DNA from 3 places in the Undibacterium sp. RuRC25W genome. Region 2 is predicted to be linked to each of the others. Evidence: predicted binding sites of a transcription regulator. Region 2 holds the regulator's gene; each other region holds the start of a gene.
What was found. The regulator HrcA, encoded in region 2, represses chaperone genes, less so after heat shock. The targets are predictions, from matches to a motif close to TTAGCACTCNNNNNNNNNGAGTGCTAA.
Positions count from the first base shown of each region.

Region 1: the regulator HrcA is predicted to act here: its motif matches at 3,072-3,098, upstream of rpoH (RNA polymerase sigma factor RpoH).
Region 3: the regulator HrcA is predicted to act here: its motif matches at 3,469-3,495, upstream of groES (co-chaperone GroES).

Region 1 is NZ_JBMPPD010000032.1:37,600-44,720, forward strand. Features, by position in the region: gene ftsY (signal recognition particle-docking protein FtsY) at 72-1,184, shown strand; gene ACO0KV_RS14410 (cell division ATP-binding protein FtsE) at 1,205-1,882, shown strand; gene ACO0KV_RS14415 (cell division protein FtsX) at 1,907-2,821, shown strand; gene rpoH (RNA polymerase sigma factor RpoH) at 3,169-4,059, shown strand; gene ACO0KV_RS14425 (SCO family protein) at 4,211-4,807, opposite strand; gene cyoE (heme o synthase) at 4,810-5,694, opposite strand; gene ACO0KV_RS14435 (COX15/CtaA family protein) at 5,696-6,784, opposite strand; gene ACO0KV_RS14440 (SCO family protein) at 6,790-7,121, opposite strand, start outside.
Region 2 is NZ_JBMPPD010000002.1:230,478-237,598, reverse strand. Features, by position in the region: gene recN (DNA repair protein RecN) at 1-1,445, opposite strand, end outside; gene ACO0KV_RS02210 (NAD kinase) at 1,556-2,449, opposite strand; gene ACO0KV_RS02205 (HAD family hydrolase) at 2,524-3,210, shown strand; gene hrcA (heat-inducible transcriptional repressor HrcA) at 3,255-4,274, shown strand; gene ACO0KV_RS02195 (response regulator transcription factor) at 4,286-4,678, shown strand; gene fur (ferric iron uptake transcriptional regulator) at 4,810-5,241, opposite strand; gene ACO0KV_RS02185 (outer membrane protein assembly factor BamE) at 5,318-5,881, shown strand; gene dapB (4-hydroxy-tetrahydrodipicolinate reductase) at 5,894-6,700, shown strand; gene ACO0KV_RS02175 (MotA/TolQ/ExbB proton channel family protein) at 6,708-7,121, shown strand, end outside.
Region 3 is NZ_JBMPPD010000037.1:20,893-28,013, forward strand. Features, by position in the region: gene ACO0KV_RS15460 (sulfurtransferase) at 1-594, shown strand, start outside; gene ACO0KV_RS15465 (GGDEF domain-containing protein) at 714-1,964, opposite strand; gene ACO0KV_RS15470 (ABC transporter substrate-binding protein) at 1,961-3,016, opposite strand; gene groES (co-chaperone GroES) at 3,560-3,850, shown strand; gene groL (chaperonin GroEL) at 3,902-5,551, shown strand; gene ACO0KV_RS15485 (OPT family oligopeptide transporter) at 5,971-7,121, shown strand, end outside.

The DNA.
Region 1 (7,121 bases), on a different contig from region 2:
AGAATGGCAGCATTCTATAATACTTGGGTGGGCTATAGACAGCCATCCATCTTCCGACAAAATCATCCCCGATGTTTAGTTTTTTCAAAAGAAAACCCAAAGACGAGCCAGCGCCAGCGCCGCAAAGCGTTGCTGTGCCTGCCTCTCCGAGCATAAGCCCTGCCGTTAATGAGGTCGTATCCACCGCGGTCACTGAGGTAAAAATTGATGTCGGGACGCCTGTCGCTGACGCGCAAGTCCCTGCTACCCCTGCTATTAACGAGCCTGCAGCTGCACCCGTTGAACAAAAACGCTCCTGGCTCAGTCGTTTAAAAGCAGGTCTGGCAAAAACGTCGTCCAATTTGACGACGTTGTTTGTCGGCGCACGTATCGACGATCAGTTATACGATGAATTAGAAGCAGCGCTGCTGACGTCAGATGCAGGCGTGGAAGCGACGCTATATTTACTTGACGCACTGAAAAAGAAAGTCAAAGAAGACAAACTGACCGAAGCAGAACAAGTGAAAGCGGCACTCAAAATCTTGCTGTTGGAGATGCTCACCCCACTGCAAAAGCCCTTAGAACTAGGCCGTCACCAGCCAATGGTTATGATGATTGCTGGGGTGAATGGCGCGGGTAAGACAACGACGATCGGTAAATTAGCTAAACATATGCAAGTGCACGGTCAATCCGTGTTGCTGGCGGCTGGCGATACTTTCCGTGCGGCGGCGCGTGAACAGCTCACCATCTGGGGTGAACGCAATAACATTTCCGTTATTTCACAGGAATCCGGCGACCCGGCTGCGGTCGCGTTTGATGCAGTGGCGTCTGCACGTGCTAAGGGTACCGACGTCGTTATGGTCGACACTGCAGGCCGTTTGCCGACCCAATTGCATCTGATGGAAGAACTGAAAAAGATCAAACGCGTTATCGCCAAAGGGATGGAAGGTGCGCCACAAGAAGTACTGTTGATTATTGATGGCAACACGGGACAGAATGCCTTAGCGCAAGTGCGTGCGTTTGACGATGCCTTGCAATTAACCGGCCTAGTCATTACGAAGCTGGACGGCACTGCAAAAGGTGGCGTTCTCGCAGCGATCGCAAAAAATCGCCCTATTCCAGTGTATTTCATTGGTGTTGGCGAGCAAATTGAAGATTTGCAGCCATTTAATGCGCAAGAATTTGTCGACGCCTTATTTAACTAAAGCACGTAGATTACTCCGCCATGATCGAATTCGATAACGTCTCTAAATTGTATGCCGGCGATGCCTGTGCGCTACGCAATATTTCTCTCACCATTCCAGATGGTGAGCTAATATTTTTAGCCGGACCTTCTGGGGCGGGCAAGTCGACGTTATTGAAAATGATTGCTGGTATCGAAAAACCAACCAGCGGCCGCGTGATGGTCAACGGTCAGGACATGAGCAAATTACAGGCGGGTAGCTTGCCGTATCTACGTCGCAAGCTGGGTCTGATTTTACAAGACCAAAAATTGCTCAACGACCGCAGCATCCTGTCGAATGTGATGTTACCGTTGATCGTCACTGGTGCCGCACCACAGGAGGCAGAATCTCGCGCTCGTGTGGCCCTGGAAAAAGTCGGTCTGTTAGAAAAAGCCAATGCGCTGCCGCTGACCTTATCTGGCGGCGAACAACAACGCGTGGCAATAGCGCGGGCAATTGTGAATCGGCCTAAAATTATTCTGGCCGATGAACCAACGGCCTTTCTTGACAGAGACAACGCCAACAAAGTGTTAAGCGCCTTAAAAGCCTTCCCGAGTGCGGGCGTGACCTGTCTGATCTCTAGTCACGATGAACAATTTCTGGATCAGGCGAGTCGTGTGATTTACCTGAGCAACGGGCAAATTGTCGATGCATGGAATGCCAGTCACATCGCCGCCTGATCACGTATTTTCAAGGAAATCTCTATGACCATCTGGTTTCGTGAGCATCTGTTTGCATTAAAAAGTGCGTTCACCCATCTGCGCGCAGGCACAGGCAATTTTTTGTTTAATGTCTTAGTCGTCGCCATTGCCCTCGCATTGCCGATTGCTGGACTGACCTTGATTGAAAACATCCGCCCTATCTCATCACAACTCTCGATCGAGCCTGAAATCAGTATCTTCGTTAGTCCTGATACAACGCGTGAAAGCGCGACAGCCTTATCCGTTCCGATTAAACGCCTGCTCAAAGATGACGGCATCAGCGGCAAACTCACGTTCACGCCAAAAGAGAAAGCATTGGCGTCGATGCAAGACTCTTCCAGTCTTGCCGAGGTTCTGTCGACCCTCGGTGGGAATCCCTTGCCAGATGCTTATGTCTTGTCGCTTTCCAACAACGATGCCACTCAATTAGACAGCCTGGTTGAGCAATTAAAGTCATTGCAAGATGTGGATGTTGTTCAGGTTGACTCTGCTTGGGTCAAACGTCTGGCAGCTCTGGTACAGATTTTCCAAATGGGTTTGTTATTTATGGCGATCACGCTGGGCGTGGTCGTGATTGTTGTGGTGTTTAACGCTACCCGTCTGCAAGTCATTTCACATCAGGCAGAAATCTCGGTCACCCGTTTATTAGGAGCAACCAATAGTTTCATTCACCGTCCATACTACTATACCGGCGCGTTACTTGGCCTGCTGGCTGGTGTATTAGCATTGGGGGCGATTGCAGCATCTTTACAACCGCTGAACAAGGCGATCGCTGAATTCGCCAAATTGTATGCCTCAGAATTCCGGCTGACGCCATTAGGTTTCTTGCCTAGCCTCGCACTGCTTGCGTTCAGTATGCTGCTCGGATTATGCGGTGCTTATCTGTCGGTACGGCGCCAACTTGCCCGCGCCAGTTGAACAAAACAACCAGAACAATAGCGAATACTCACGTAACAAATGCAACTTTTTACGGCTTAAGCACTCTAACGTTAGTAATTTGAACATTTTTGCCTGCTTACACATCTTAAATTAGCCGTAATTCTGCGTTATCCACGGCAATTAATTATCAAATTGTAATTTTTAAGGCAAGAAGAGTTGATATCAGCAATCTTTCTGAAAAGCAATTTTTGTTCTTACTACTCTCAGATTTAAACATCACTTTCAACTATTAGCACTCTTCTCAAGAGAGTGCTAATATAAGGGCTTATACCGCTCAGTTTGATCATTTTTATTCGAGCTGAAAGCAACGAGGAGGAACCATCGCAATGACTTCGACACAACTTATCCCTACGACAGACAGCACAGCGCTGGCGCTAGGTTTTAGTGGCACGCTCGGAAATATTGATGCTTATATCTCAGCCGTTAACCGTTTACCAATGCTGAGCCACGAAGAAGAAATCAGCTTGGCGACCCGCTTACGCGCGGACAATGATCTGGGCGCTGCGCAGCAATTGGTTATGTCCCATCTGCGTTTAGTTGTTTCGATTGCCCGTGGTTATCTGGGTTATGGTCTGCCACACGCCGATCTGATTCAAGAGGGTAATATTGGCTTAATGAAAGCCGTCAAACGTTTCGACCCTGATCAAGGCGTCCGCTTGGTATCCTATGCAATGCATTGGATCAAGGCAGAAATGCACGAATACATCCTGAAAAACTGGCGTTTGGTGAAAGTTGCAACAACCAAAGCGCAACGTAAGCTGTTTTTCAACTTGCGTAGCCATAAAGAAGGCCTAGAGACCATGTCTCCCAAGCAGATTGATGCTTTGGCGAAGACTCTGGATGTCAAACGCGAAGAAGTCATCGAGATGGAAATGCGTTTGTCGGGTCACGATATTGCACTCGATGCGCCAACGGATGATGACGACGAAAAATTCGCCCCGATTGCCTATCTGAAAACAGAATCAGATGAGCCAACACGGGTTCTGGAAACACGTCAGTATGACCGCCTGCAAAGCGAAGGTCTGGAAAGCGCGTTGTCTAAACTGGATGCACGCTCACGTCATATCATCGAAGCACGCTGGTTAAAAAATGATGATGGTTCAGGCGCAACGTTGCATGAACTCGCGGATGAATATGGTGTATCTGCTGAACGTATTCGCCAGATTGAAAGTGCAGCACTGAAAAAAATGAAAGGTGCTCTGGCAAGCTACGCTTAATCCGCCACTGCAAACTAGCTAGAGGTAGCTAGAGTAAAAAAAGCACTCAAACTAAACTGCACCCCAAAAGTTAGGACGGGTGTCCACCTAAATGGGGTCAGTTTAAACGAGTGCTTTTTTATTTTTGGCTTTAAAAGATTACTGTTTAGCTTTATTTAAGAAGCAATTTCAGATCATGCACAACAGGCTCAATGCCCTGCCCGTGCCGTAAGAAGAGGCGAATATGCCCTTCTGTATCAAACACGTAGCTGCCAGCCGTATGGTCCATCGTGTAGCTGTCAGGTGTATTACCAGGGACTTTCTGGTAATAGACTTTGAAGTCCTTAGCGATTTTTGCAGTTGCCGCCGCATCACCATACATCCCTAAGAAACGAGAATCAAAATTAGGTACGTAAGACGCCAGTAAAGCCTGCGTATCGCGCTCAGGATCTATCGTCACGAAAATCACCTGCACCTTGTCAGCCTGCGCTCCAAGCTGCTTCATGACGCCCGCCATTTCCACCATGGTCGTCGGGCAGACATCCGGACACTGCGTATAACCAAAAAACATCACTACGACTTTACCTTTAAAGTCGGCAAGTGTACGGGCTTTGCCAGTGTGATCTGTCAACGCAAAATCTTTGGCGTAATCAATGCCGGTGATGTCAGTGTTATTAAATTTTTCTGCAGGTGGATTACAAGCGGTCAGCAATAACGATATGGCCACTAGCGCAGCAAACAAACCGCGAGAGAGTATTTTATTGAACATAGTCAGAACTTCAGGTAGTGGTCAACCAGCAATGCTGCGAACAACAAAGACAGATAGACGATAGAAAAAGTAAAGGTCTTACGAGCCAGTATATCGCTGTAGTTACGCAGCATTTGCCAGGCGTACCACAAGAAAACTCCACCCAGTAGAACCGCGCAGACCAGATAAATCAAACCACTCATGTGTACAGCAAACGGCAACATCGTTGTCGCAAACAAGGCAATCGTGTACAGCCAGATATGCAAGAGAGTGATTTTAGGACCATGTGTGATCGGCAACATCGGCAAACCGGAACGCGCGTAATCATCACGACGATACATCGCCAATGCCCAGAAATGCGGCGGTGTCCAGATAAAGATGATCAGCACCAGCAACCATGCCTGCATTGGCACATCATTAGCGACTGCCGCCCAACCCAACGCAGGTGGCATTGCTCCTGACAAACCACCAATCACGATATTTTGCGGCGTGGATGGCTTCAGGATGATGGTGTAAATGATCGCATAGCCAACAAAGGTCACAAACGTGAGCCACATAGTGAGAGGATTGACCATCGTGTTGAGAATCCACATCCCTGCCCCACCGATCACGCCAGAAAATACCAGCGTTTGCAAGGCACTGATCTCGCCTTGTGCTGTTGCGCGACGGGCCGTACGTGCCATCCGGGCATCAATTTCTCGCTCCACCAGACAATTGATTGCAAATGCAGCACCAGCTAGTAACCAGATGCCGATCGTCGCTGGGACGACGACACGCCAGTCTGGCAAATCAGGGGTCGAGAGAAACATACCAATGACGGCGCAAAAGACAGCTAATTGCGTCACGCGTGGCTTGGTCAACGCCCAGTATTGAGCAAGACGATTGGAGGGCAAACTTAAAGTTGTCATGTTAAATCACTGAACTGGCTGCATGGCTGGCATGCCTAACACGGTAGTTTAACATGGTCAGCAACAGCACCAGCATCGCCGCACCACCGTTGTGCAAAACTGCTAACAATAAAGGCCATGAAAAGAACACTGTAGACACGCCGATCAGGCATTGTACAAAGATTGCCGCCATGAGCTTCTTGCCAAGCGACTCTAGGTGGGGCGTACGCATCGCCCGCCAAGCGACAACACTCACCACGATGAGCACAAAAAACGCAAAGTTTCGGTGAACCCAATGGATCGCCACCAGCGCAGGAAACGGCAGGTATTCACCGCTGGCAGTCATGCCCAGCTGGCGCCAGAGCGTAAAGCCATGCTCAAAATCCATCGTTGGCACAATCTGTCCGTGACATAAGGGATAATCCTGACAAGCGAGCGCCGCATAGTTAGTGCTCACCCAGCCACCTAACGCAATTTGCGCAAAGACGAAGATTAACGCGAGGCTCGCAGGCCAGACCAAACTCTTGAGAGATTGCACAGACAAGGGTGCAACCTGTAGAGGCTGACGATGTTGTTCAAGAACGGCCGCCAGAAGCGCCAACAGACTCATACCCAGGAGTAAATGCGTGGTGACGATAACTGGCTGCAACTTTAACGTCACCGTCCAGGCGCCAAATGCGCCTTGCACACAGACACAGACCAAGGTAGAGGTCGACAGCCACGGCGAGATCATCGTCGATTTTCTACGCATCCAGGCAAGCAGTACCTGCACACAGATCAGTACACCAACACTCATTGCCAGATAGCGGTGAACCATTTCTATCCACGCTTTTTGTATCGTCACCGGACCTTGTGGCATGGCAATCTCGGCAGCCTTGATCTGGACGTGCGACAACAAAGGATTCGCCTGACCATAGCAACCCGGCCAATCAGGGCAGCCGAGACCAGAATCAGTCAAGCGGGTGAACGCACCAAACATAATCAATTCAAAGGTCAGCGCGACCGAGACCGCTATCAATTTGCGATGTTTATTTTTTTCTTTGGACAAAAAGACGATACAGAACGGAATGACCGCCACACAAAGTCCTGTCAGAGCGAGTTGCAACCACATAATGCTTAACCTATCGCCGAAGCTCGTAATAATTTACTCAAATCCTTTTTGATCAGATTCGGGTTCGCGTCCTTCGGAAAACGCATCATCAGATTACCTAAAGGATCGATCAGGTAAATATGATCACTGATCTTCGACTCGCCGGTCGCAGGCAACCAACCCTGTAGCGCTTTAAAATCTGCATGTAAAACGTGCATGCCATCATGCTCACGCAGTAGGGAAGTAGAGACTGGTTGATCATCAGTAAGCAACCAGACACGTTCAATCCTGTCCATCTCTTTGCCTTGGGTTAAACGAAGTTGGCGGACATCAATTAATTTTTTCTGGCAGGCATCAT
Region 2 (7,121 bases):
AAGACCTGACGATCCTGTCCCAAGCGTTTGAGTAAGCGCCCAACTACTTCAGCAATCCCGCCACCGATACCACTATCGACCTCGTCAAATATCAGCGTTGGCGTTGCTGTGGCGCATGAGGTAATGACGGAAATCGCCAGCGAAATTCGCGCCAGTTCACCACCCGAGGCAACCTTAGCGAGTGGCCGCGCCTGCACGCCGGCATGGCCAGCGACCAAAAACTCGACCTGTTCCAAGCCATAACTGGTGGCATCACACGGATTGAGTGAAACCACAAAACTACCGCCGCTCATGCTCAACTCTTGCATAGCAGCCGTCACAGCCAGGCTTAATTCTTGGGCGATCTTCTTACGAGCGCTACTCAGTTTTTGGGCTGACTTCAGATAGCGTTGTTGTGATTTCTCTTCTTCCGCTTTGAGGGCTTCAATATCAGTGGCATTGGCTAATTGAAGAAGTTGTGCGGACAACGTTGCAAATTCTTCGTGCAATTTTTCTGGCGTAACATGGAATCGTCTTGCTGTTGAATGAATGATTTCAACGCGACTGTCGACTTCGCGCAAACGTGCTGGGTCGAGTTCTGTACGGCTTAAATAATCATTGAGCGCATAGGTCGTTTCTTGTAGGTGAATACAAGCTGACTCCAACGCATCGGTGACGGGTTTTAAAGCGATATCGTAGTCGAGCAGCTTGAGTAATTTTTGTTGTACTGCTGAGAGTTGAGAAAGAACCGGATGGTCAGATTCTGAAATCAACGCAGCGGCCTCTTGTGCCCCATCAAGTAGGCTCGCCGCATGGGCGAGGCGGCTATGTTCTTGGGTGATATTTTCCCATTCACCCGCTTTAATTTGTAACTTATCGAGCTCACCAACTTGCCATTCGAGTCGTTCGCGTTCTTGCAAGACGCTCTTGGCATTGGTTTCAAATTCTTCGCGCTGCTTACTCAGGTTACGCCACGCTTTATACAAAGCAGTTACCTCAATCACTTGCGGCTCAAGACCACCCTGCATATCGAGCAGCGCCCGCTGTGCTTCTGTTTTGAGTAAGGATTGGTGCGCATGTTGACCATGGATATCGACCAGTAGGTCACCCAATTCGCGTAACTGGGTCGCGGTTGCTGTAATACCGTTAATCCACGCTTTTGAGCGGCCGGCATTATCGATGGTACGGCGCAAAATTAACTGCTGTTCCGGATCGCTAAAATCATTGTCTTCCAGCCAATGGCTGACCGCTTGATTGAGCGAAAATTCAGCACTAATATCAGCTTTGGATGCGGATTCTCTGACCATACTGGCGTCACCGCGTCCACCGAGTGCCAGACTGAGGGCGTCGATCAGGATGGATTTTCCTGCACCAGTTTCACCGGTGAGTACACTGAAACCAGAAGAAAATTCCAGCTCTAAAACATCAACAATCACAAAATCACGAATAGCAAGCGTGCGCAGCATAATAGGGGGAGTCTAGTAAAGTTATCGTCGATTAAAAGAAATCATGGATAGTCGTGACTGATCTGAATTACCCATGAATAAGCCCTAAGTGATATTGTAGCAACTGAGGATTAATTCAGTGCGCCTTCCACAGACGGATATTCGTTCCAATGTAATTTTTCCCGCAAGGTATTGTAGTAATTCCAGTCTTGTGGGTGCAAAAATGTGACCGTATGTGTTGATCGCTTAACGACAATCCTGTCTTGATGCATCAGACTAGCAAAGGTTTGCATATCAAAATTCACGCTGATGTCACGGCCAGCAGCAATTTCAATCACCACCTCACTGCTATCTGGTAACACAATAGGGCGGTTCGACAACGCGTGAGGGGCAATGGGCACCATCACGATGCCATTGAGGCTTGGGTGCAGTAATGGCCCACCTGCCGATAACGCGTAGGCCGTCGATCCTGTTGGTGTTGAAACAATCAGGCCGTCTGAGCGTTGGTTATACATAAACAAACCATCGACTTCGACCCGTAATTCAACCATCCCTGATCCCGCACCGCGCGCCACGACAATATCGTTAAACGCCATGCCACTAAAAATCTGATTGCCGTCACGTACGACGATCGCTTGTAAAAGACTGCGGCGCTCAGATACATATTTCCCTTGCAGCATGTCGCTGATAACTGGGATCATACGATCGAGGGGAATATCGGTAATAAATCCGAGTCGGCCTTGATTGATGCCGATCAATGGTACGTTATAGGGGGCAAGTTGGCGCGCAATCCCGAGCATCGTTCCATCGCCACCGACGACAATAGCAGCATCTGCTGTTTTGCCGATGTCAGGGACCGACATGGCTGCGAGACCCTCTAGTTGAATATAGCGGGCAGTTTCTTCTTCCAGAACGACGGTGTGACCAGCCTGGTCCAGAAAGTGTGCCAGCTCGTACATAGAGTCAGTGATGCCGGCAGCATTATATTTACCAACAAGTGCAATCGTTTTAGCCTGAACAGTCATAGAAAATGTGGGGTGACGTGATTCGTCAGATTAGACCATAATTACGCAAAAAATGAACTAACTGAGTGCCTGATATGACAATTAAAGCAGTATTGCTGGATTTAGATGACACCTTATGGCCGGTTGCTCCGGTCATTCAACATGCAGAAGCCACTTTATACGCGTGGATGCAGGAGCATGTACCGAATGTTGTATCGATGTATGACATCAGCTCTTTGCGTGTAAGACGTCAGGCTTTAGTGTCGACGAATCCTCGTTTTAGTTACGATTTGTGGGCGCTGCGCCATCGTTTATTGCAAGATGTGTTTATCGAACAGGGGGAGGATGTCGCCAAGGCCGATACCGCGATGGCGGTGTTTGCTGCCGCGCGCAATGCGGTAGAACTCTATCCGGATGTCACCCCCGCCTTGACAGAATTAGCAACGAGGGTGAAATTGGGGACCATCTCCAACGGGTTTGCCGACCTCCATGCGATTGGCTTGGCACCGCATTTTGAGGTGTCGATTGCTGCGCATCAGTTTGGTTGTGCCAAGCCGGATGCGAGGATTTTTCATGCTGCTTGTGAGAAATTGCGCTTACTCCCAGCAGAAGTGTTGTATGTTGGTGATGATTTATTGTTGGACGTGCAAGGCGCCCAAGCTGCTGGTTTAAAAGCGGGGTGGATGAACAGACGCAGACTTGAGAGTAAAGACTCGCATCATCCGCACATAAAACCAGATGCAGAATTCAACGACTTGCATGATTTGACACAATGGTTGTGAAATTCAGTATGTTCAATTTGTCGGCCCTCGCATAAAATGCAGTCATGCAACTTGATATTCGCGCCCAAACACTCTTAAAAGCCCTTGTAGAACGCTACATCGCTGATGGTCAGCCTGTAGGATCGCGGGCTTTATCTAAAATATCCGGTCTGGAGTTATCTCCTGCAACGATTCGCAATGTGATGGCCGACTTGGAGGAATTAGGATTCGTTGCGAGTCCGCACACCTCAGCTGGCCGGGTACCGACGCCCCGAGGTTATCGTGTATTTGTGGATGAGTTGCTTACAGTGCAAGAAATTGACGAAAGTGCCTTAAGCTCTCGGTTGCAGCCTGGTTTTTTAACGCAACCACCACAAAGAATTATTGCGAATGCAGCGCAAATACTGTCCTCGCTGTCGCAGTTTGCTGGTGTTGTTATGACGCCAAAGACAGAATCTATTTTTCAGCAGGTGGAGTTTCTACGGTTATCGGAAAAGCGGATTTTGCTGGTTGTCGTCGCGCCGTCCGGCGACGTGCATAACAGGCTGTTACTGACTGATGTTGATTACAACTCCGCCCAATTAGTGCAGGCCGCCAATTATCTGAATCAGAATTTTAGCGGCCTGAGTTTCGATCAGGCGCGCCTTAGAATTAATAGTGAGTTACGTCAATTGCAGTCGGATATGACTCATTTGATGCAAGCGGCAGTAGAAGCCGGCAGCGATGCGTTGGCCGAGCAGGGGGACGAAGTGGTGATCTCTGGTGAGCGTAATCTGCTCAATGTGGAAGATTTATCGTCGAACATGAATTCCTTGCGCAAGCTTTTTGACATGTTTGAACAAAAAACCGGATTGATGCAGTTACTCGACGTATCGAGCAAAGCAACCGGTGTGCAGATTTTCATCGGTGGTGAATCGCAATTGGTGCCGATGGACGAGATGAGTATTGTTACTGCGCCTTACGGGGTCAATGGAAAAATCGTTGGTACCTTGGGTGTTATTGGTCCTACACGCATGGCTTATGAGAGGGTGATCCCGATCGTCGATATCACCGCCAAATTGCTTTCTAATGCACTGAGCCAGTAGAAAGGTTGACTATGGCAAATGAAAATGTCTCTATCTTGTTGGTTGACGACAACGATATCACGCGCGAAGTGCTGCGTATTGTGTTGCGCAGTGAGGGGTACAACGTTGTAGGAGAGGCAACGGATGGTGGTGCTGGGCTGGAGATGGCTTTGAAGCTGAGGCCTCACATCATTTTGCTCGACGTGGTGATGCCCAAAGTGAGTGGCCTAGAAGTTCTGCCAAAAATAAAGGATATGTTGCCTGACACGATGGTGCTATTGGTAACGGCTAGCAAAGATAGTGATACGATTTCAGAGGCTGTTGAAGCAGGTATTCATGGATTCATTCTTAAGCCATTCAACGCGCAAAAAATTCTCGAAACCGTTGCTGGTGTTGTCGCTAAGATGAAGCCCGATGCGAGTTGAAGGCTGATCGTTTTAATTGAAATAGGTCAGTAGCACTTGTCGTTTTGCCGTTCTCTATCATCTTAGAATCGAACAGTGCCTGACAAGTGCGCTAACGTGAGTTCAAGAGGGCAAGAGGATATGCCCGAAACTTAACTTTCTTTGTGCGTACAATTTTCTTTGGTACAACTTCCGTAAATCGCCAGTGAGTGATCGGCGATTTTAAAACCGCGCTCTAAGGCAATCGTTTGTTGTCTTTTTTCGATTTCCGCATCAAAAAACTCTTCCACCCGACCACAATCCAAGCAAACCAGATGGTCATGGTGCGACCCTTCGTTCAGTTCAAAAATGGCTTTACCAGTCTCAAAATGATTGCGATGCAGCAATCCAGCTTGCTCAAATTGCGTCAGAACGCGATAAACCGTTGCCAGACCTACATCCATATTTTCATTCAATAGTATCTTGTAGACATCTTCCGCCGTCAGGTGTCTCACCTTGCTATTTTGAAATATTTCAAGGATTTTGAGTCGTGGTAAGGTCGCCTTGAGGCCGCTTGCTTTAAGATTTGTGGTGCTGTTTGTCATGTTTTCGGTCAAAAGATGGCTATCTGCTTTATGATATCGGGTTTTAGGGCATATTGCTCAATTACTGAGGGTACCTATGCGATTGTTGTTTTCGAAATTGAGTCAAGCGAAAGCTTTACGGGTTACAAGTCTGGTGTTACTGATCAGTGTAACTGCCTGCGCTTCTAAAACGCATCTTCTGGCGGACAAGAACGCTACTGCAGCTGACACGGTGCCGAACACGGCAAGTGGAACACAAGTATACACGCCAAGCGGCGCCAAAAAGTTCTTAGGATATATCTCACCTTACCGTATCAGTGTACAACAAGGTAACTTTGTTTCTGAAGAAATGATGGCGCAAATTAAAGAAGGAATGACGCGTGAGCAGGTGCGGTTTGTCCTCGGGACACCGTTGCTGACGGACATGTTCCATGAAGATCGTTGGGATTTCCCATTCCGTCTGACGAAGCCGAAAGGCGAGCAAGTTTCCAGCCTGGTGACGATTTATTTTAAAAATAATACCGTATCGAAATTTGAAGGTGGTAATTTACCAACTGAGAAAGAATATCTGGCACGGATTACAGAATCGGCGTTAGGTCTTGAAAAAGTTGAATCCTTGAACGACCTCGATGGTACGCCGAAGAAAAAAGATAAAAAATAAAGAGAATTCAGCATGACAGTATTGAAAGTAGCGGTAGCTGGTGCCTCCGGCCGCATGGGGCAAATGTTGGTTGAGGCGATCACTGCCGCAGAAGGTATGGCATTGACCGGTGCATTAGATCTCGCGACATCCCCCGCAATTGGCGTCGATGCGGGTGCTTTTTTAGGCAAACCGACTGGTGTTAACATCGAATCGGCGTTATCGGTTGCATTAGCTAATGCCGATTATCTGATTGACTTCACGCGTCCTGAAGGTACCTTAAAGCACCTTGCCTACTGCGCTGAGCACGGTATCAAGATGATTATTGGTACGACCGGCTTTGATGAAGCAGGAAAAGCCGCGATTGCGAAGGCCGCCGAAAAAACAGCCATCGTGTTTGCGCCAAATATGAGCGTTGGGGTTAACGTCACGCTCAAACTCTTGGAAATGGCTGCCAAAAGCTTTTCAACTGGTTACGACATTGAAATTGTCGAAGCGCATCATCGCCACAAGGTCGATGCACCCTCCGGCACTGCCTTAAAAATGGGTGAAGTCATTGCTGATGCGCTGGGCCGTGATCTGAATGAAGTGGGTGTTTTTGCCCGCGAAGGCGTTACCGGTGAGCGCGATCCCTCGTCCATTGGTTTTGCAACGATCCGCGGTGGTGACATCGTCGGTGACCATACCGTGTTGTTTGCTGGCATCGGCGAACGTGTTGAGATTTCACACAAGTCCTCCAGTCGTGTGACATATGCGCATGGCAGTCTCCGTGCAGCACGTTTTTTAGCAGACAAATCTACTGGTTTGTTCGATATGTTTGACGTGCTGAATTTGCGCTAAGTTTGTTATGTCTACTGCGAGCAGCCAATATTGGGAGCAGTCAGATCAGTTTGGTCATGCAATTGCGTATTTGCTGTTGCTTATGTCCTTAGTGAGCTGGACCTTGATTTTAGCTAAGATGTGGTCTTTCTGGCGCGTGCGTAATGCCGCGCCAACGATCAGATCCTTCTGGTTAGCGCCGGGTATTGATGATGCATTGGCGTTGCTACGGCGCGCAGACCGCGAAAAAGTTTTTTTGTCTTTGGCCCACGCCGCTGTGCAAGTAACATCTCATCAGCACCGACTGGCAACGCTGAGCGTGGATAGTGATATCAGCGACGTCCTGACACGGTCGTTGCGGCAGGAATTGCAAGCCGCAACGACCCGTCTCGAAAATGGCCTAACGGTGCTCGCATCGGTTGGCGCGACAGCACCTTTTGTC
Region 3 (7,121 bases), on a different contig from region 2:
ACCATGCGCATGCCGTTGATCAAGCCTGAAGAAGGACGCGCGCCGTTTGTAGAACCGAAAACCTTAAAACGCTGGCTCGATCAGGGACACGATGACAATGGCAAACCCGTTGTCATGGTGGATACACGCAACGATTTTGAAGTGGACGTTGGTACTTTTGACAATACGATTGACTACCGTATTGCTAAATTCACCGAGTTCCCAGCTGTCATTGAAGCAAATCGCGATGCATTGAATGATAAAACAGTAGTCACTTTTTGTACCGGCGGTATCCGTTGTGAAAAAGCGGCCATCCATATGCAAAATGTCGGCTTCAACGATGTATATCAGCTCGAAGGCGGTATTCTGAAATATTTTGAAGAAGTCGGTGGCGACCATTATCATGGTGACTGCTTCGTGTTCGACTATCGCACCGCCTTGAACCCTAAGCTCGAAGCAACTGACACCAAGCAATGCTTTGCATGCCGCGCGGTAATCACGCCACGCGAACAGTTATCTCCTTGGTACATACCAGGAAAATCATGCCCGCATTGCAAAAAAGAATCCGTTCAAATCGATAGTAATCATCAAGGTGAAACGAGCAGCGCTGTATAAGATTGCTTTTCCTTGTTAGAAAAAACAAAAGCCTTGCATCCATCTAATGCAAGGCTTTTTTCTAATGTCTGTGATCCGCTACGCATTGGTACTACTAGTCAAACACAAACAGGCTTCTCTCAAACAGATTTCTTGGGGCGAACCTGATTACGGCCCCCAGTTTTAGCGGCGTAAAGCCATTCATCTGCGCGATTGACAAGACTGTCGATATTATCCGTCTCCGTCTTTTGCGCCACACCAAAACTCGCGGTTATTTTTAAGCTTTCACCGCCTGCGATGATGACTTTCAACTCGTTTTCAACACGACGACGCATCCGCTCTGCAACCGCAATGGCACAAGCCAAACGCGTTTCCGGTAAGACCACTACAAACTCTTCTCCGCCATAACGAACTACCCAATCTACGTCGATGCGGATTTCTTCTTTCAAACAATGCGCAAAAGCAACCAAGACTTTGTCACCAACAGAATGACCATATTGATCATTGACTGTCTTAAAAAAATCAATATCACAAAACACGATAGACAACGTTCTGTCATAGCGGTTAGCGCGTTGTATTTCGCCGGGCATACGCTCATTGAATAACTGTCGGTTATAACACTCCGTCAGACCATCTGTGATAGAAAGTTGCTTGAGCGACTCCATTACTTTTTCTAATTGTCCTGTACGCTCCATCACTAATGCATCCTGATTCAAAATATGCTGTTTAATACTGTTCTGCATAATTTGAAAACCTTCAAATACAAGATCTATTTCACTGTAGGCATGCGCGATGGGTAAATGGAGTTGTACGTCACTAGATAGCTGATCCGCCTGAATATTTCGGACATACGTGGCGAGCTGACGCATCGGACGTTCGAGATCACGGCGCAAAATTGCTACCACTGCTGTCAGGATGAGGACTACGAGCAGCAACACCTCGATCGTGACAATCAAAAAACTTTGAATTAACTCTCGGCGCAAAATACTGGAATCAACGACCAGATCTAATGTTCCTACCACCCCCGCATTGTCGACTGGCGCTGGGATATCAAACGCCACATGCTTGCCACTTGCGATCAGACTGACGTTACCCCCAACAAAACTCTGTCCCGTACTGGCTTTGACAGAGACATAAGCAATGGAGGTGTTTTTTAAAATTAGACCAATTTGCTTCTGTATTGCTTGTGATTCGATATCCCAGATCGCGACTGACAATAAAGGTAAGTGGGTATCGGCTACATCTCTGACAGCGGCATTAAAATTTTTCTCGATCGATGTATAGCTGAGCCATGCCTGAATACTGCTGAATGCAACAACACACAGCAGCACCCATTTAAAGACACGACGTATCAGTAAGGTCGCGATGGGTTGAAGGGTGGCTGGATTCATTTCTGTTTTTCACTTTGCATCAATAGTTGTTTGAAACTAAATTCGTATTTCTTCAAACTAGGATGATATATTTTACTAAATTTCTTAAAATCAACTTGATCAAAATTCAACTTACCAAACAAACTTTCAAAACGTTGTGCATTCTCTCGATCAAATAAAATAAACATGGAGCGCTCCAGCTCCAGTCCCTCGTCGACAAAATCCTTACCATGGTGATAGTCGTACAGCATGACTAACGCAAATGCACCAGCAACGAAATGTCCGCCAGCCAAAGCACTCATCGTACCGGACTCAATGGCAGTCAACGCTTCTGATGAGGTATTTACCCCGCTAAAAAGTGCATCCTTACCCGGCACTCCGCCAATGGCACGCCAACTGTCCATCGCACCAAACGCCATCAAATCATTACCTGCCCAGACCAAGTGTTTTCCAGGATAGCGTTTAAACAGCCACTCACTTTGTACTTTTGCCTTGCTACGACTCCATTCGCCATAAACTTCCTGATCAAGCACTACATTTTGCGCTTCAGCAAGAGCGCGCCGCATACCATTATTGCGTTTCAAGGAACTCGTGGTCGAGCGGTCTCCGGCAATCACAAGCATGTGCAACTTGCCATCATGACCAAACAAATGCATCGCTTCACCGCGCTGTATCAGTTCATGGGCAGTCAGATAACCTGCATCTTCGGATTTCGGTTCTAGCGAGCCTAGCCATCCTTCGTAGATCTGTCGAGGACCACCAACCAGTTCACGTTCATGCGGATCAGTAATACCGCTATAAGCAAAAAAAGTTTTAATTTTTGCAGCATCAAGAATGCGCATCGCTTCCACGCCGACGGCATAATCATTAGAGAGAATCACATAATCAGGTCGCGCTAAAACTGGGCGTGCAGCAATTTCTTTGGCGAATGTCAGCGTTTTCAGGTGATCGCGCTCAGAATAGAGCACTTCAAGTTGAACACCTAGGCTATGTGCGGCAGCAGACATACAATGGGCAGCGGTAACCCAGTAGACTTCATCTGATTTACCCGGATTTAGGAACGTCACCGACATGCCAAAACTCAACCCTGGGGACAGGATCAGCCAAAGCCCTATTATCCGACAACAATGCCACAATTTCATACTCACTCCCGACGTCCGGCATGGATTACAGGCATGTCAATTCAAACTACGAATTTAGAATCAGGCACAGTTTTTTACGACAACAAATTGATCATCCGGATAAGCATACCCTTCCAATAAAAAGCAGAACTGTCCTCTCTACCATGCATGTAATTTTTTTAGGTATGCATTTTGGACTCTTTTGAGATGAAATTTGATCACTTCACAAAAACTCACAATTTCACTGAGTCATTAATTATCATTAAGACTAGATACCAGTTCAAAATATGTTGTTGCAAACTCGCAATTGCTATTTTAAAAATAAAGATAAGCCGTTGTTTTTAAAGATTAAAAAAAAATCTTCATTTTTTCGTCCTTGAAATACCAGCACCTCGCCCATATAATTAGCACTCGTTGGGAGAGAGTGCTAACAAAGTCTTTCCCCAGCTTAAAATGAATTCACTCGTAATTACTCGCAAATTTAAAGGAGCTTGTATGAACCTTCGTCCCCTGCATGATCGTCTGATCGTAAAACGTCTGGATCAAGAAACAAAAACTGCATCCGGTATCGTTCTGCCTGACGCAGCAGCAGAAAAACCAGATCAAGGTGAAGTATTAGCCGTTGGTACAGGTAAACAATTAGATAACGGCACTGTGCGCGCCCTCGAAGTAAAAGTTGGCGATCGCGTATTGTTCGGCAAATACTCTGGCCAAGCTGTCAAAGTTGACGGCAACGAAGTTCTGGTCATGCGCGAAGAAGATATCTTCGCGATCGTACAGAAGTAATTCCTGTATTCCTAAGCAATCAGAAATCCTCAAGATTCCGGAGAAAATAACATGGCAGCTAAACAAGTAATTTTTGGCGATGACGCACGTGCGAAAATCGTTAATGGCGTAAATATTCTGGCAAACGCAGTTAAAGTAACACTGGGCCCTAAAGGCCGTAACGTCGTTTTGGAACGCTCTTTCGGCGCGCCAACAGTGACTAAAGACGGTGTTTCCGTTGCTAAAGAAATCGAACTCAAAGACAAGTTGGAAAACATGGGCGCACAGCTCGTGAAAGAAGTGGCTTCCCGCACTTCCGACAACGCTGGTGACGGTACAACAACAGCGACTGTATTGGCGCAAGCAATCGTTCGCGAAGGCTTCAAATACGTTGCAGCTGGTTTCAATCCAACAGACTTGAAACGTGGTATCGACAAAGCAGTTGTGGCTATTGTTGCAGAAATCAAAACTCTGTCCAAGCCAACAACAACGAACAAAGAAATCGCTCAAGTTGGTTCTATCTCTGCTAACTCTGACCAAAACATCGGCGACATCATCGCTCGTGCCATGGACAAAGTAGGTAAAGAAGGCGTGATCACAGTTGAAGATGGCAAATCTCTCGACAACGAACTCGACATCGTTGAAGGTATGCAGTTTGACCGTGGCTACTTGTCACCATACTTCATCAACAACCCAGAAAAACAATCCGTAATTCTGGAAAACCCATACGTTCTGCTGTTCGACAAAAAAATCTCGAACATCCGTGATCTGCTCCCAGTTCTGGAACAAGTGGCAAAATCCGGTCGTCCACTGTTGATCATCGCTGAAGATGTTGACGGCGAAGCACTGGCAACGCTGGTTGTGAACAACATCCGTGGCATTCTGAAAACAGCTGCTGTTAAAGCGCCTGGCTTCGGTGACCGTCGTAAAGCTATGTTGGAAGACATCGCTATCCTGACTGGCGGCCAAGTGATTGCTGAAGAAGTTGGTCTGACACTGGAAAAAGCGACATTGGCTGATCTGGGTCAAGCTAAACGTATCGAAATCGGTAAAGAAAACACAACAGTGATCGACGGCGCAGGTCAAGCCATTGGTATCGAAGCACGTGTTAAACAAATCCGCGCTCAGATCGAAGAAGCAACTTCTGACTACGACCGCGAAAAGCTGCAAGAACGCGTTGCCAAATTGGCAGGCGGCGTTGCAGTGATCAAAGTTGGTGCTGCAACTGAAGTTGAAATGAAAGAGAAAAAAGCACGCGTTGAAGATGCATTGCATGCAACTCGTGCAGCGGTTGAAGAAGGCGTTGTTCCTGGCGGTGGCGTGGCTCTCTTGCGTGCACGTGCAGCAGCTGGCGTCATCAAAGGCGACAATGCTGACCAAGAAGCTGGTATCAAACTGGTTCTCAAAGCAATCGAAGCACCATTGCGTGAAATCGTTGCTAACGCCGGTGGCGAACCAAGCGTTGTTGTTAATGCAATCCTGAACGGCACTGGTAACTTCGGTTTCAATGCTGCGAATGACACTTACGGTGACATGATCGAAATGGGTATTCTGGATCCAGCTAAAGTAACTCGCTCTGCATTGCAAAATGCAGCGTCTGTTGCTGGCCTGATCCTGACGACTGATGCTCTGGTTGCTGAATTGTCTGAAGACAAACCAGCAGGCGGCATGGGTGACATGGGTGGTATGGGCGGTATGGGTGGCATGGGCGGTATGATGTAATATCGCTTGCTGCTCGCTACAGAGCCGCAATCATCAAAGCCCCGCAATGCAAATTGCGGGGCTTTTTGTTTGATGTTCGCCTGTGGTGTTGAAAAGAAAAAGCTTAGAAACACTCGCCACAGAGGTAATAAAAAAAGAACGCGCTACTCCCCACTCTCGCAGCAACTGAATCACGCACGGAGATTCCAATCACGCTACTTAACAAATAATTATCTATATCGTTTTTCTTTTATCGCATTGCATCACAAGCAAATTGTGGTTTTCTCCCAATGATGCTTGACAGTAAGGTGACAGGCTTAGATACTGCGGCACCTGAAAGAAAACTTTCATTTTTTATCGAGTAATGTCGCTTATTTGACATATTTTCCCAAATAAGCGTCCTGCCCTCGTTTTATGTCCTATTACATGATGCTGGAGACATGATGGCGCTGCAACACTTATCCGAAGAGCAGATCAAGACCTGGACCCGATCCCAAAAGGATGAATGGTGGTTCAACAATATTTACCGTGGCGACATGGCGCAATTGACACTGCGTTCGGCGCTGACTGGTTTCATACTAGGTGGCATCTTAGCCTCGACCGCTTTATATATTGGCGCAAAGACCGGTGTTGGCATCGGGGTTGGACTGACCTCCGTCATTTTGGCATTTGCCATGTTCAGGTTACTGGCGCAAGCAGGTTTGGCAAGCGACTTCACAGTTCTTGAAAATAACTGTACTCAGTCAATTGCTACAGCGTCCGGCTACATGGTTTCACCATTGATTGCCAGTCTGACCGCTTTCATGCTGGTCAGTGGAAAGATCATCCCCTGGTGGCAAATGATGATCTGGATGATCATCGTTGCAATCTTAGGTGTGCTGATCGCCTTTCCGATGAAGCGTCGCTTTATCAATGAAGATCAGTTACCTTTCCCCGAAGGACGAGCTTGTGGTGTTGTGCTGGATTCTTTATATACTGGTGATGCAAACGTTGGTATGTTCAAAGCACGCTTATTGGGAATGACGGCAGTATTTACAGGTTTGTACCAAATGATCATCAGCGACGGCTGGATGAAACTAATACAGCTCAAAATCCTGCGCATGGATCAATGGGCGGGCATGAAAGAAGCTTGGAACCTGCATGAGCGTTTTGACGACTACTATTACGCTGCCATGGTCAAATATGACTTATGGTCACCGAAGATCGCTGGCGTTGACTTCCGCACACTGGGCCTGCGCTTTACCGTTGATGCAGCGATGTTTGGCCTTGGTGGTTTGATGGGCATACGCGTTGCCAGCAGCGTGTTGTTGGGCGCATTCATCAATTTTGTCATCCTGGCGCCAATCATGATTAATCAGGGCGACATTGCACCGCGTATCGGTATTGATGGTCATGTTGTTGCGCTGACTCGTGCAGAAATTGTAAACCAATGGTCTCTGTGGTGGGGCGTATCGATGATGGTGGTTGGATCTATGGTGAGCTTGTTAGCGAAGCCGGAGATCTTTACCAATGCGTTTAAAAATTTGAAGAAAAAAGCAACGCCCGAATCAACAAGCGATGTATTGAAAGACATAGAATTGCCGCTATGGGT